2 regions of the Ramlibacter sp. GCM10027632 genome follow, and region 2 is predicted to be linked to the other one. Evidence: riboswitches for the same ligand, from Rfam matches in the RefSeq annotation. Region 2 holds a riboswitch; the other holds the start of a gene.

Region 1 (7,255 bases), on a different contig from region 2:
GACAGCCCCGGGACGCTGGGGGAAATCTTGCGGTCGCCGTCCATGAGGGACTCCTTCGCAGCATGCGCTGCGGCGGCCTGACGGGCCGCCCGGGACTCTCCCTGGAGTTGCTGGCCCTGTGGACAACGGGTCTGTCCTGCGCATCCTAACCATGAACACCAAAGGACTCAACAGTTCGCAACGCGCGCGCAAAAAGGCGCGCAGGCCGATCCGCCGCCGGACTTGGGGTTACAATGAAGCTCTCCGTGGGGGGGTAGCTCAGCTGGGAGAGCGTCGCGTTCGCAATGCGAAGGTCGGGAGTTCGATCCTCCTCCTCTCCACCACACATTCGAAAAAGTCCTTGCATGCCAAGGACTTTTTTTTGGCCCGCCATTCGACGCGCAGTCCGGCCTCTCGCCCAGGCGTCAATCCACCATGCGCTGCGCCACGAACTGGCGCAGCAGCGACATCACCGGCGCTTCGCTGCGCCCGGCCAGGGTCACGTAGACGAACCGTGCGGTCGCCTTCAGGACGGGCCGCACCGGCAGCACGGCCAGGGAGCCCGCCTCGATCCGCTCCCGCGCGGTCGCCAGCACGCCCAGCAGCACCGCATCGGTGCGCTCGGTCACGTCGATCAGGCTTTCGATGTCATCGCACTCCAGCGTCCGGAACTGCGCCGGATTGGCTTTGGGGCCGTACTGGCCGACCAGGAGCCGGGCCACCTCATCGGACAGGGGCGTGGAGGCGATGGGATAGGCCAGCAGGTCATCCAGCGTCACCACCTTCTCCCTCAGCAGGGGGTGCCCGTTGCGCACCATCCAGCCGCCGGCCATCTCGGCGACCGGCTCGATGTTCAGGTCTTCCGCCGGCGGAACCAGACGCATGTCCACCACCAGCGCATCCAGCTGGCGGTCCCGCAGCTGGATCAGCTGCAATTGCGTCGGCCCCCGCACCACCTTGACCCTCACCTGGGGATGCGCCAGCGCCATGTGGCACATCAGCGGCGTCATCAGGATGGCGCCGGGCCCGGAGCCCAGGCCCACCCGCATCACGCCGGCATGGGACTCGCGCATCAACTCGGCACCGCGTTTGAGCTCGGAGGCCTCCAGGACGATGCGCCGCGCCCGCTGCAGCAGCTGGCGGCCCAGCACCGACAGCTCGTTGCGCTTGCCGACGCGGTCCAGCAGCAGCCCGCCGACCTCGGACTCCAGCGCCTGGATGCTGCGGCTCAGTGCCGACTGGGTCAGGTGCAGCTTCTCCGCCGCGCGGCTGAAGGACCCGGTTTCGGCGACAGCCAGGAAGTGTTCGAGGTGGCGGATGTTCATGTCACGCTAAAGCAAGAAAGATGCGCTCCCCGAATGATGAACAGGAAAATAATGCATTGGACACATCGTTTTCCCCTCCCTAGCATGGGTCTTACCTGCTGATCCGGCAGGCAACCCCCGCACACGAGACCCGCTCCATGACCGCCAGCAAACGCCACTTCCTCCGCCGCGCCGCGGCCACCCTCGCCGGCCTGTCGCTGGCCGGCGCCGCCGCCGCGCAGACCTTCCCGTCCAAGCCGGTGACGCTGATGGTTCCCTACCCGGCGGGCGGCGTGTCCGACGTGGTCGCCCGCACCCTGAGCACCACCCTGGGCAAGCACCTGGGCCAGCCGGTGATCGTGGAGAACCTGGGCGGCGCCAGCGGCGGCATCGCGGCGCAGAAGGTGCTGGCCAGCCCGGCCGACGGCCATGTCATCTTCCAGGGCTCGCCCAACGAGCTGATCCTGGCGCCCCTGTCGAACGCCGCCATCAAGTACAAGCCCGAGGACTTCCGCCTGGTCCAGATGATCACCATCAACCCGATGGCGATGTTCGCGCGCAGGGACCTGCCCGCCAGCAACGGGGACGAGCTGCTGGCCTATGCCCGCAAGGGCGCGGCCGACGGCAAGCCCCTGACCTATGCCAGCGTGGGCCCCGGCTCCATGTACCACCTCCTGGGCGAGCACATGTCCAGGCAGACCGGCATCCCGATGACCCACGTGCCGTACAAGGGCGCGGCCCCGGCCTTCCAGGACCTGATGGCCGGGCTGGTGGACGTGTTCATCTCCCCCTACGGCAAGGGCCAGATCGCGCTCGTCGACGAGGGCAAGCTCAAGGCGGTGGCAGTGCTGTCGGCCGATCGCCAGGAGCCTCTGAAGAAGGCCCCGCCGCTGCACGATGCCGCGCCGCTCAAGACCTTCGTCTTCGACACCTGGTCGGGCTACTTCGTGCGCAAGGACACGCCCGAGCCCATCGTGCAGGCCCTGCACAGGGCCCTGAGCGAAGTGGCCAACGACCCCGGCGTCCGCTCGGCCCTGGAGGCGCAGGCCATGATCGTGCCGCGACCGCAGCCGCTGGCGGCGATGGGCAAGGTCTACGCCGACAACACCGACAAGTACCGCGCCATCGCCCGCTCGATGAACCTGCAGCCCCAGTGAGTGCGGCCATGAAGGAGACCTACCTGGGGCACTCGCTGTCGCAGCGCGTCGGCGAGTTCATCCAGATCCGCCGCGACATCCACGCCCATCCCGAGATGGCTTTCCAGGAGCACCGCACGGCGGCCCTGGTGGCGGCCAAGCTGGCCGGCTGGGGCTACGAGGTCACGACGGGCATCGGCGGCACGGGCGTGGTGGGCCGCCTGCAGCGCGGCGCCGGTTCCCGGGCCCTGGGCCTGCGGGCCGACATGGACGCGCTTCCCATCACCGAGGACAACGGGCGCGAATGGAGCAGCCGCCATGCCGGCGTGATGCATGCCTGCGGGCATGACGGCCACACCGCCACCCTCCTGGCGGCGGCCCGCCTGATCGCGGAGGACGTGGACTTCGACGGCACCCTGAACCTGATCTTCCAGCCCGCGGAAGAAGGCGCCGGTGGCGCCTTGCGCATGATGGAGGACGGCCTGTTCGAGCGCTTCCCCTGCGACGCGGTGTTCGCGCTCCACAACATGCCGGGCCTGGAGGCCGGGTCCTTCCACTTCCGGGTGGGGCCGACCATGGCGTCCAGCGACAACGTCACCATCACGCTGCGCGGCGTGGGCGGCCACGGGGCCATGCCGCAGACCACCGCCGACACCGTGGTCGCCACGGCGGCCATCGTCACGGCGCTCCAGACCGTGGTGTCGCGCAACGTGGACCCCTTGAAATCCGCGGTGGTCACCGTCGGCGCCATGCATGCCGGAACGGCCAACAACATCATCCCGGACCTCGCCACGCTCGAATTGAGCGTGCGCGCCCTGGACCCGCAGGTGCGCACGCTGCTCAAGGAGCGCATCTGCGACCTGGTGAACCTGCAGGCCGCCAGCTTCAAGGTGAAGGCCGACATCGACTGGCGTGACGGCTACGCCGTGCTGGTGAACACGCCGGACGAAACCCGCCTGGCGACCCAGGTGGCGCTGGACCTGTTCGGGCCGGACCGGGTGAATCCCGAGGGCCAGCCGCTGACCGCCAGCGAGGACTTCGCTTTCATGCTGGAAAAGGTGCCTGGCAGCTATGTCTATGTCGGCAACGGCGGCCCGGGGACCCCGGGCGCCTGCATGGTCCACAACCCGGGCTACGACTTCAACGACGAGATCATCGAGCCGGGCGCGCGCTTCTGGGCGGGCCTGGTGGCCCGATACCTGAAGGAGCCCGCTGGCGCCTGACCCCTCCACCACTGCGCGAGCCGGGAGAGACCGCGTCACGGCGCGGCGCCGAAGGAGCAACCGCCCCGGAAACTCTCAGGTACCCAGGACCGGCCCGCGCACCCGAATACTCTGAAGAGCCGCTGGCCTCGTCCGCCGGCGCACCGAAGGAGCAAGCCCGCGGCGCCTCGCGACCGCAGGTGAATCTCTCAGGTTCCGAACAGAGGGGGCGTTCGACGCGCGACTGGCGCGGCGGACTCCCTTCTCGACGTCTGGAGCAACCTGATGAAGACCTTTGCAGTGATCGGTGGCGGCATCACCGGCGTGACCACCGCCTACGCCCTGGCCCAACGCGGATACGGCGTCACCGTCATCGAGCGGCACCGCTATGCCGCCATGGAGACCTCGTTCGCCAACGGCGGCCAGCTCTCGGCGTCCAACGCCGAGACCTGGACCCATCCGTCCACCCTCCTCAAGGGCCTCAAGTGGATGCTGCGCCAGGATGCGCCGCTGCTGGTCAACCCCAAACCCTCCTGGCACAAGATCTCGTGGTTCGCCGAGTTCATCGCCAGCATCCCCAAGTACGAGTCCAACACCATCGAGACGGCGCGCCTGGCGATCGTCGCGCGGGACCACCTGTTTTCCTGGGCCGCGGCCGAAGGCATCGACTTCGACCATCGCCGCGAAGGCATCCTCCACATCTACCGGGACCGCAAGGGCTTCGAGCATGCGGGGAAGGTCTCGCAGCTGCTGGCCGCCGGCGGCCTGCAGCGCCGGGCCGTCACGCCCCAGGAAATGCGCGCCATCGAGCCGACGCTGGCGGGCGACTACTACGGCGGCTACTACACCGAGAGCGATTCCACCGGGGACATCCACAAGTTCACGCAGGGCCTGGCCGCGGCCTGCGCGCGAATGGGCGTGAAATTCCTCTACGGCGAGGACGTGCTGTCACTCGATTGCGACGGCCGCCGCGCGCGCGTGGACCTGGACGACGGCACGGGCTCGCGGACCGAATCCTTCGACGCCGTCGTGGTGTGCGCCGGCGTGGGCAGCCGGGCGCTGGCGGCGCAGCTGGGCGACCGCATCAACGTCTATCCGGTCAAGGGCTACTCGATCACGGTGAACCTGCTGGACGACGCCAGCCAGGCGGCGGCGCCCACCGTGAGCCTGCTGGACGATGAGACCAAGCTGGTCACCAGCCGCCTCGGGGCCGACCGCTTCCGGGTGGCGGGAACCGCTGAGTTCAACGGCTTCAATCGCGACATCCGGGCCGACCGCATCAGGCCGCTGGTCGAGTGGGTGCAGCAATGCTTCCCCGGGGTCAGCACGCGCCAGGTGGTGCCCTGGGCTGGCCTGCGGCCGATGATGCCGGACATGATGCCCCGCGTCGGCCGGGGCCGGCAGGCCAACGTGTTCTACAACACCGGGCATGGCCACCTGGGATGGACGCTGAGCGCAGCGACCGCCGATCTCCTGGGGGAGCTGGTGGCGCAGGGCGCGAAGCCGGCCGGAAGTCGCCTGCCGATCACGGCGACGGCTTCGGCGGCCCAGGCCAGCTGAAACGAGAGGCGCCCCGCCGGCGGCATGCCGCCGGCGGGGCGCCGTGGTGGCCCGTGGCGCCGGGCGTCGTCAGGCCGGAGACTTCACCGACTGCATGTAGCGGTCGAACGGGGTCTCGGTGAAGCGGAACCACATGTGCGCGTCGGCCGCGAACCGGGTGTAGTCGGTGTAGATCTTCTTCCAGTCGGGATTGGTGTCGCTCAGCTGGTCGAACAGCGCCAGCGCGTGCTTGTGCGCGCCGGCGACGACGTCCTGCGGGAAGGGCCGCAGCTTGGCGCCACTGGCGACCAGCTGCTTGAGCGCGGTCGGGTTCCGGCTGTCGTACCGCGAGATCATGGTCTGGTGCGCCGCCAGCGACGCGCTTTCGACGATGGCCTTGTTCTCGGGGGACAGCGCCTCGAACGCCTTCTGGTTGATCAGGAAGTCGACCTGGCCCGTGCCTTCCCAGTAGCCCGGGTAGTAGTAGTTGGGCGCCACCTTGTGGAAGCCCAGCTTCTGGTCGTCATAGGGGCCCACGAATTCGGCGGCGTCGATGGTGCCCTTCTCCAGGGAGGCGTACACGTCGCCCCCGGGGATGTTCTGCGGGACCACGCCCATGCGCTCGAGGATCTTGCCGTTGAAGCCGCCCACGCGGAACTTCAGGCCCTTGAAGTCGGCCGCCGACTTGATCTCCTTGCGGAACCAGCCCCCCATCTGCGCGCAGGTGTTGCCGCCCAGGAAGTTGACGATGTTGTACTTGGCGAAGAGTTCGCGCATCAGCTTCATGCCGTTGCCATCGAGCATCCAGGCGGTCATCTGCCGGGTGTTCATGCCGAAGGGGACATTGGTGCCGATGGCAAACGCCTCGTTCTTGCCGAAGAAGTACAGCGAGGCCGTGTGGCAGGCCTCGACCGTGCCGTTCTGCACGCCATCGAGCACGCTCAGGGCGGGCATCAGCTCGCCCGCCGGGTGCACCGACACCTCGAACTTGCCGCCCGACATCTGGCGCACCTTCTGTGCGAAGACTTCAGCGCCGCCGAAGATGGTGTCCAGCGACTTGGGAAAGCTCGAGGCCAGGCGCCAGCGCACCGTGGCCTGCGCGTGCACCGCGGGCGCGACGCCGGCGGCCAGGACACCGGCGATGCCGCCGGTCTTGAGGAGGGAGCGACGATCCATGCGAATGTGCCTTTCCTTGTCCGGGGTCCGCGCCGGTCAGGCCGCAGCCACGCGGGCCATGCGGGTGAGCGGGCTGGCCTCGTCCTCGTCGCGGGCCTTCTGCATCACGAAATCGAACTTCGACAGGGCGACCGGCGTGCCGGCGGCGATGCCCAGGGATTCGTAGCCGGCGGGCGCGGCGACGCGCTGCAGGTCGATCACCAGGCCGTCACGGGTGGCGAAGGCGAAGTCGTCGTCCAGGTAAGTGTCGCCCGGCACGTTGATCTGCGTGGTCAGGGTGCGCAGGCCCGGGGCCACGATGAAGAAGTGAACGTGCGCCGGGCGATGGCCGTGGCGGCCCAGCGCGTCGAACAGCTCCGAGGTCGGGCTGTTGGGGGGAATCGCATAGCCCGGGGGCAGGACGGAGCGGAAGCGGTAGCGGCCCTGGGCGTCGGTCTCGATCTTGCGGCGCAGCTCGAACTCCTTGAGGCCCGGGAAGAAGTGGGAGTAGCCGCCCACCTCGTTGGCGTGCCAGACGTCCATCAGGGCATTCGCCACCGGCTTGCCGTCGGTGTCGAGCACACGGCCCTCCATCACGAACACCTCGCCCTTGGAGGGGCTGTCCTCGCTGAGCCAGGCTTCGCCCTTGGACAGCGGTGCGCCGGGCACATACAGCGGGCCCTCGATGGCGCGGGGCGTGCCGGCGGCGCGGCCGGCCTGGGCATCCGCCTCGTCCAGCTTGATGTCCAGCAGGCGGTCGAAGCCCAGGCCGGCGGTGATCAGGCCCATCTGGCCGGAGGCGCCCAGGCGGCTGAGCCAGTCGGTCGCAGCCCAGAACTCGTCGGGAGTGACGTTCATCCTGTCGATGGTCTTGAACAGGTCGCTCACGATGCTGGCCACCAGGGCCCGGACCCGCGGATTGCCTTCGGCGATGTGCACG
Region 2 (7,255 bases):
TCCTCGGGATGGCCGATGCGCTTGCGCGGGAGCATGTCCACCAGCTTGCGGCCCTGCTCGGTCTGCCAGTGGTGGTGGTTGATCTCGGTGTCGATGTAGCCGGGGCAGATCGCGTTCACGTTGATCTCGAAGCGGCCCCACTCCAGCGCCATCGACTTGGTCATGTGGACCACCGCCGCCTTGGCCATGGCGTACACGCCGATCTGCGGCAGCGGGCGCAGGCCGGCCATCGAGGAGACATTGATGATGCGCCCGCCGGTGAAGGTGCCGGGGGCCGCGCCGCGCGCGCGCGCCAGCATGCGCTTGGCGACTTCCTGCGCGACGAAGAAGGCGCCGCGCACGTTGGTGTCGAAGACGAAATCGAAGTCTTCCTCCGAGACGTCCTGCAGGCGCTGGGTCGTGCCCACGCCGGCGTTGTTCACCAGGATGTCGATGGAGCCGACCTCGGTCTCGGCATGGGCCACGGCGGCGCGGATGCTGTCGAGGTCGGTCACGTCCATGGGCGTGATGTGGGCGTCGCCGCCCTCGCCCTCGATCTGCGCGCGCAGGTCCTTGAGGTTCTCCACGCGGCGGGCCGCGAGCACGACGGCGGCGCCGGCCCGCGCCAGGGTGCGCGCGAACTGCGCGCCCAGGCCGCTGGATGCGCCGGTGACCATTGCAACGCGGCCGGACAGGTCGATGGTGTAGCTCATGTCGTCTCCTCGGGGCGCCAGGGTGCGCCGGAGCGTCCCGCGGCAGGCAATAGAATCGTTCGCGGTGCGCCGGTACCCCTCGGGGCAGCGGCTCAAGACGGACTGGAACCATTATCAGCGAGACAACATGACGCAAGAAGAGATCCTGTCGCAATACGGACCCCGCGAAGCGATGGAGTACGACGTGGTCGTCGTCGGCGCCGGCCCCGCGGGCCTGGCCACCGCGATCCGCCTGAAGCAGCTGGCTGCCGAAAGCGGCAAGGAGGTGTCGGTGGTGGTGCTCGAGAAGGGTTCCGAGCCCGGCGCGCACATCCTGTCCGGCGCCATCATGGACCCGCGCGCGATCAGCGAGCTGTTCCCCGACTGGCAGGCCCTGGGCGCGCCGCTGAACCAGCCCGTCACCGAGGACATCTTCCTTTTCCTCACCGAGCAGGGCGCCACCCGCACGCCCAACGCGCTGCTGCCGAAGAACTTCCACAACGAAGGCAACTACATCATCAGCCTGGCCAACCTCACGCGCTGGATGGCGCAGCAGGCCGAGGCGCTGGGCGTGGAGATCTTCCCCGGCTTCCCCGCCGGCGAGGTGCTTTACCGCGAGGACGGCTCGGTCAAGGGCGTGGCCACCGCCAACATGGGCATCGGCAAGGACGGCGAGCCCACCGAGAACTTCCAGCTCGGCATGGAGCTGCACGCCAAGTACACCGTGTTCGCCGAGGGCGCGCGCGGCCACCTGGGCAAGCAGCTGATCGCGAAGTACAGGCTCGACGAGGGCCGCGACCCGCAAAGCTACAGCATCGGCATCAAGGAGGTCTGGGAGATCGACCCGGCCCGCCACAAGCCGGGCCTGGCCCTGCACAGCGCCGGCTGGCCCCTGGACAACAACACCTACGGCGGTTCCTTCCTGTACCACATGGAGGACAACCAGGTGGCCGTGGGCTACGTGGTCGGCCTGGACTACGCCAACCCCTGGCTCTCGCCCTACGAGGAGTTCCAGCGGTTCAAGACGCACCCCAACATCCGCTGGTACTTCGACACGCCCGAGGGCGGCAAGCCGGCCAAGCGCCTGGCCTATGGCGCCCGCGCGCTGACGGTGGGCGGCCTGCTGTCCCTGCCGAAGCAGGTGTTCCCCGGCGGCGCGCTGGTGGGCTGCGACGCCGGCTACCTCAACGCGTCGCGCATCAAGGGCAGCCATGCCGCCATCAAGAGCGGCATGCTGTGCGCCGAGGCCGCCTTCGAGGCCCTGGGCGCCGGCCGCCAGGGCGACGAGCTCACCGCCTACCCCGAGGCCTTCGAGCAGTCCTGGCTGTACGCCGAGTTGAACAAGGCGCGCAACTTCAAGCAGTGGTTCAAGAAGGGCCTGCCCCTGGCCACCGTCATGACCGGCATCGAGCAGTTCGTGCTGCGCGGGCACATCCCCTGGACCCTGCACCGCGAAAAGCCCGACCACGTGTACCTCAAGCCGGCCGACCAGTGCCCGCGCATCGAGTACCCCAAGGCCGACGGCAAGCTCACCTTCGACCGGCTCTCGTCGGTGTTCATCTCGAACACCAACCATGCCGAGGACCAGCCGGCCCACCTCACGCTCAAGGACGCCTCGGTGCCCGTGAACGTGAACCTGGCGAAGTTCGCCGGCCCCGAGGCGCGCTACTGCCCGGCCGGCGTGTACGAGTTCGTCAAGGACGACAGCACCGGCGCCGACCGCCTGCAGATCAACGCGCAGAACTGCGTGCACTGCAAGACCTGCGACATCAAGGACCCGACGCAGAACATCGTGTGGGTGGTGCCCGAGGGCGGCGGCGGCCCCAACTACGCCAACATGTAAACGGCGCCCGCCTGGCGGCTACAATCGCCGGGTTGTCAGGAGAGCGCCTGCCCCCGAGCAGGCCGCCGAAGGCGCAGGCTCATCGCCGAACGCTCAGGCACCCAGGACTGGCAACGCGCGGCGCTCGCGCCGCGTTTCCTTGCTGGAGAGAGGTACTTTCGCGGTACCCACCGAAGGAGCAAGCCCCCGCGCGGGGTGAATCTCTCAGGTAAAGCGGACAGCAGGGCTCCCCCATGGTCGTACCACATGGTCGTACCATGGCCCGCAGCCCTTTCCCGGAGACCCGGATGTCCGCCCCGAACGCCACCCCTGAGCCCTCCCTGCAGCACACGCCGCTGCACGCGCTGCACCTCGAACTGGGCGCGCGCATGGTCCCCTTCGCGGGCTACGCGATGCCGGTGCAGTACCCGGCCGGCCTCATGGCCGAACACCAGCACACCCGCGCGGCCGCCGGCCTGTTCGACGTCTCGCACATGGGCCAGCTGCGGCTGGTCGGCCCCGACGCCGCGGCCGCCTTCGAGACGCTGATGCCGGTGGACGTGGTCGATCTCGCGGTGGGCCGACAGCGCTACGGCCTGCTGCTCACCGACGAGGGCACCATCATCGACGACCTGATGTTCGTCAACCGCGGCGGCGACCTGTTCGTCGTCGTCAACGGCGCCTGCAAGGCCGGCGACATCGCCCACATCCAGGCCCGCATCGGCTCGCGCTGCGAGGTCGTGCCCCTGCCCGAGCGGGGCCTGCTGGCGCTGCAGGGGCCGCAGGCCGCCGCAGCCCTGTCCGGCCTGGTGCCCGGGGTCGAGAAGCTGGTCTTCATGACCGGCGCCGCCTTCCTGTGGGATGGCACCGAGCTGTTCATCACCCGCAGCGGCTACACCGGCGAGGACGGCTTCGAGATCTCCGTCGAGGCCGGCAAGGCCGAGGCCCTGGCCCGCGCGCTGCTGGCGCAGCCCGGCGTCATGCCGATCGGCCTGGGCGCGCGCAACTCGCTGCGCCTGGAGGCGGGCCTGTGCCTGTACGGCAACGACATCGACACCACCACCACCCCGGTCGAGGCCGGCCTGGCCTGGGCCATCCAGAAGGTGCGCCGCAGCGGCGGCGCGCGCGCGGGCGGCTTCCCCGGCGCCGCCCGGGTGCTGGCCCAGCTCGATGGCACCGCCCCCCCGGCGCGCCGGCGCGTCGGCCTGGTGGCCCTGGAGCGGGTGCCGGTGCGCGAGCACACCGAACTGCGCGACGCGCAGGGCCGACGCGTCGGCGAGGTCACCAGCGGCCTGCTGGCCCCCAGCGTGGACAAGCCGGTCGCCATGGCCTACGTGGACGCCGCGCTGGCAGCCCACGGCACCCGCGTCGACGCCATCGTGCGCGGCAAGGCCGTGCCGATGGAGGTCGCGCCCCTACCCTTCGTGCCGCCCCGCTATTTCCGCGGCTGAACCGCCGCAACGCCCCTCAACGAGACAACAACCGGAGAAAAACCATGACCCTGAAGTTCACCCCCGACCACGAATGGATCCGCGCCGAGGGCGACGGCCCCGCCACGGTGGGCATCACCGTGCACGCGCAGGATGCGCTGGGCGACGTGGTGTTCGTCGACCTGCCCGAGGTCGGCCGCAGCTATGCCAAGGGCGAGGTCGCCGGCGTCGTCGAGTCCGTCAAGGCCGCGGCCGACGTGTACATGCCCCTGGACGGCGAGATCACCGAGGTCAACGAGGCCCTGCGCGCCGACCCGTCGCTCGCCAACAGCGACCCGCTGGCCGCCGGCTGGTTCTTCAAGGTCAAGCTGGCCAATCCCGCCGAGGTCGACGCCCTCATGGACGAGACCGCCTACGACGCCTTCGCCAAGAACGGCGCCTGACCCTTCCTCCCCAACACCTCTGACGGACCCGCCGCGATGCTGATGCAAGCCGCCCGCCCGCTGGGCGAACTCGAGAACCCCAGCGAATTCATCCCGCGCCACATCGGCATCTCCGAGGCCGACGAGCGCCACATGCTCTCGGTCGTGGGCGAAGCCTCGCGCCGCGCCCTGATCGAAGGCATCGTGCCGCGCTCGATCGCGCGCAGCACCGAGATGAAGCTGCCCCCGGCGGTGACCGAGGCCGCCGCGCTCGCCGAGCTCAAGGCCATCGCCTCGCGCAACAAGGTGATGCGCAGCTTCATCGGCCAGGGCTACTACGGCACGCTCACGCCGCCGGTGATCCTGCGCAACATCCTGGAGAACCCGGCCTGGTACACCGCCTACACGCCCTACCAGGCCGAGATCAGCCAGGGCCGCATGGAGGCGCTGGTCAATTTCCAGACGATGGTCTGCGACCTGACCGGCATGCCCATCGCCAACGCCTCGATGCTGGACGAGGCCACCGCCGCCGCCGAGGCGATGACGCTGGCCAAGCGCAGCGTCAGGAGCAAGTCCAACCGCTTCGTGGTCTCGGGCGACTGCCACCCGCAGACCATCGAGGTGGTGCGCACCCGCGCCAAGCCCCTGGGCCTGGAGGTGCTGGTCACGACGACCGCCGATGAATGGGCCGCGGCCCTGGCCGGCGAGCACTTCGCCGCGCTCGCGCAGTACCCGGCCTCCACCGGCCGGATCGACGACCTGCGCGCCGACGCGGACAAGACCCACGCCCAGCACGGCGCCTTCATCGCCGCCGCCGACCTGCTGGCCCTGGCGCTGATCGTGCCGCCCGGCGAATGGGGCGCGGACATCGTGGTCGGCACGACCCAGCGCCTGGGCATGCCCATGGGCGCCGGCGGCCCGCACGCCGCCTACATGGCCTGCCGCGACGAGTACAAGCGTTCGCTGCCCGGCCGCCTGGTCGGCGTGAGCGTGGACAGCCACGGCAACCCCGCCTACCGCCTCGCGCTGCAGACGCGCGAGCAGCACATTCGCCGCGAGAAGGCCACCTCCAACATCTGCACCGCGCAGGTGCTGCCGGCGGTGGTGGCGAGCATGTACGCCGTCTACCACGGCCCCCAGGGCCTGCGGCGCATCGCGCAGCGCGTTGCGGCCTACACGGCCATCCTGGCGCGCGGCCTCGCGCAGCTGGGCTTCCAGGCCGTGAACGCCACCGCCTTCGACACCCTGTGCGTGAAGGCCGGCGAGGAGGCGGTGCGCCGCATCGCCGAGCGCGCCCTGGCCGCCGGCGCCAACCTGCGCCACGTCGACGCGACCACGCTGTCGATCTCGCTGGACGAGACCACCACCCGCGAGGACCTCACCCTGCTGTGGTCCGCCTTCGCCGGCCGCGACCAGGCCGTGCCCGGCTTCGAGGCCTTCGAGAAGGGCGTGGAGCCGCTGATCCCCGAGTCGCTGCGCCGCACCAGCGCCTACCTCACGCACCCGGTGTTCAACACGCACCACAGCGAGACCGGCATGCTGCGCTACATCCGCGCGCTGTCGGACAAGGACCTGGCCCTGGACCGCAGCATGATCCCCCTGGGCTCGTGCACCATGAAGCTGAACGCCACCAGCGAGATGATCCCCATCACCTGGCCGGAGTTCGCCCACCTGCACCCCTTCGCGCCGCGTGATCAGCTCGAGGGCTACGCCGAGCTCGACGAGCAGCTGCGCGCCTGGCTGTGCCAGGCCACCGGCTATGCCGGCATCAGCCTGCAGCCCAATGCCGGCTCGCAGGGCGAGTACGCCGGCCTGCTGGCGATCAAGGCCTGGCACGAGAGCCGCGGCGACCACCACCGCACCGTCTGCCTGATCCCCTCCTCCGCGCACGGCACCAACCCGGCCAGCGCGCAGATGGTGGGCATGCAGGTGGTGGTGACCGCCTGCGACGCCATGGGCAACGTGGACCTGGCCGACCTGCAGGCCAAGTGCGAGCAGCACTCGGACAAGCTGGCCGCGGTGATGATCACCTACCCCAGCACGCACGGCGTGTTCGAGACCCAGGTCAAGGAGCTGTGCGCCCTGGTGCACCGCCACGGCGGCCGCGTCTACGTGGACGGCGCCAACATGAACGCCCTGGTGGGCGTGGCCGCGCCCGGCGAGTTCGGCGGCGACGTGAGCCACCTGAACCTGCACAAGACCTTCTGCATCCCGCACGGCGGCGGCGGCCCGGGCGTCGGCCCGGTGTGCGTGGTGGAGGACCTGGTCCCCTTCCTGCCGGGGCATGCCGCCGGCGGCCTGGGCGAGCGGCCGGTGGGCGCGGTCTCGGCCGCCCCCCTGGGCAATGCGGCGGTGCTGCCGATCTCGTGGATGTACGTGCGCATGATGGGCGCCGAGGGCCTGCGCCAGGCGACCGAGGCGGCCATCCTCTCGGCCAACTACATCAGCCAGCGGCTGGCGGACCACTACCCCACCCTGTACGCCAGCGAGAACGGCCATGTGGCGCACGAGTGCATCCTGGACCTGCGCCCGCTGAAGGAGACCTCCGGCGTAACCGCCGAGGACGTCGCCAAGCGCCTGATCGACTACGGCTTCCACGCGCCCACCCTGAGCTTCCCGGTGGCCGGCACGCTGATGGTGGAGCCCACCGAGAGCGAGACGCTCGAGGAGATCGACCGCTTCATCGACGCGATGATCGCGATCCGCGAGGAGATCCGCCGCGTCGAGCGCGGCGAGTGGCCGCAGGACGACAACCCGCTCAAGCACGCCCCGCACACGGCCGCCGCCCTCCTCCAGGGCGAGTGGCGGCATGCCTACCCGCGCGAGGCCGGCGCCGCCATCCTGGGCGACCGCCGCCACGCCAAGTACTGGCCGCCGGTGGGCCGGGTGGACAACGTCTACGGCGACCGC

The links. A riboswitch is a leader RNA that binds a small molecule or an ion and turns the genes downstream of it on or off. The one in region 2 is predicted to bind glycine.
Region 1: linked by a shared signal. The riboswitch ahead of ACFQZY_RS18055 (D-amino acid dehydrogenase) and the one ahead of gcvT (glycine cleavage system aminomethyltransferase GcvT) in region 2 are both predicted to bind glycine.

The regions. Positions count from the first base shown of each region.
Region 1 covers NZ_JBHTGW010000015.1:33,949-41,203, forward strand. The annotation lists gene ACFQZY_RS18030 (hypothetical protein) at 1-44, opposite strand, end outside; tRNA gene ACFQZY_RS18035 (tRNA-Ala) at 248-323, shown strand; gene ACFQZY_RS18040 (LysR family transcriptional regulator) at 405-1,304, opposite strand; gene ACFQZY_RS18045 (Bug family tripartite tricarboxylate transporter substrate binding protein) at 1,442-2,440, shown strand; gene ACFQZY_RS18050 (M20 aminoacylase family protein) at 2,449-3,642, shown strand; glycine riboswitch at 3,654-3,744, shown strand; gene ACFQZY_RS18055 (D-amino acid dehydrogenase) at 3,907-5,181, shown strand; gene ACFQZY_RS18060 (TRAP transporter substrate-binding protein) at 5,251-6,336, opposite strand; gene ACFQZY_RS18065 (dioxygenase) at 6,373-7,255, opposite strand, start outside.
Region 2 covers NZ_JBHTGW010000001.1:369,901-377,155, forward strand. The annotation lists gene ACFQZY_RS01665 (SDR family oxidoreductase) at 1-692, opposite strand, end outside; gene ACFQZY_RS01670 (4Fe-4S dicluster domain-containing protein) at 820-2,514, shown strand; glycine riboswitch at 2,541-2,634, shown strand; glycine riboswitch at 2,647-2,745, shown strand; gene gcvT (glycine cleavage system aminomethyltransferase GcvT) at 2,802-3,944, shown strand; gene gcvH (glycine cleavage system protein GcvH) at 3,989-4,366, shown strand; gene gcvP (aminomethyl-transferring glycine dehydrogenase) at 4,403-7,255, shown strand, end outside.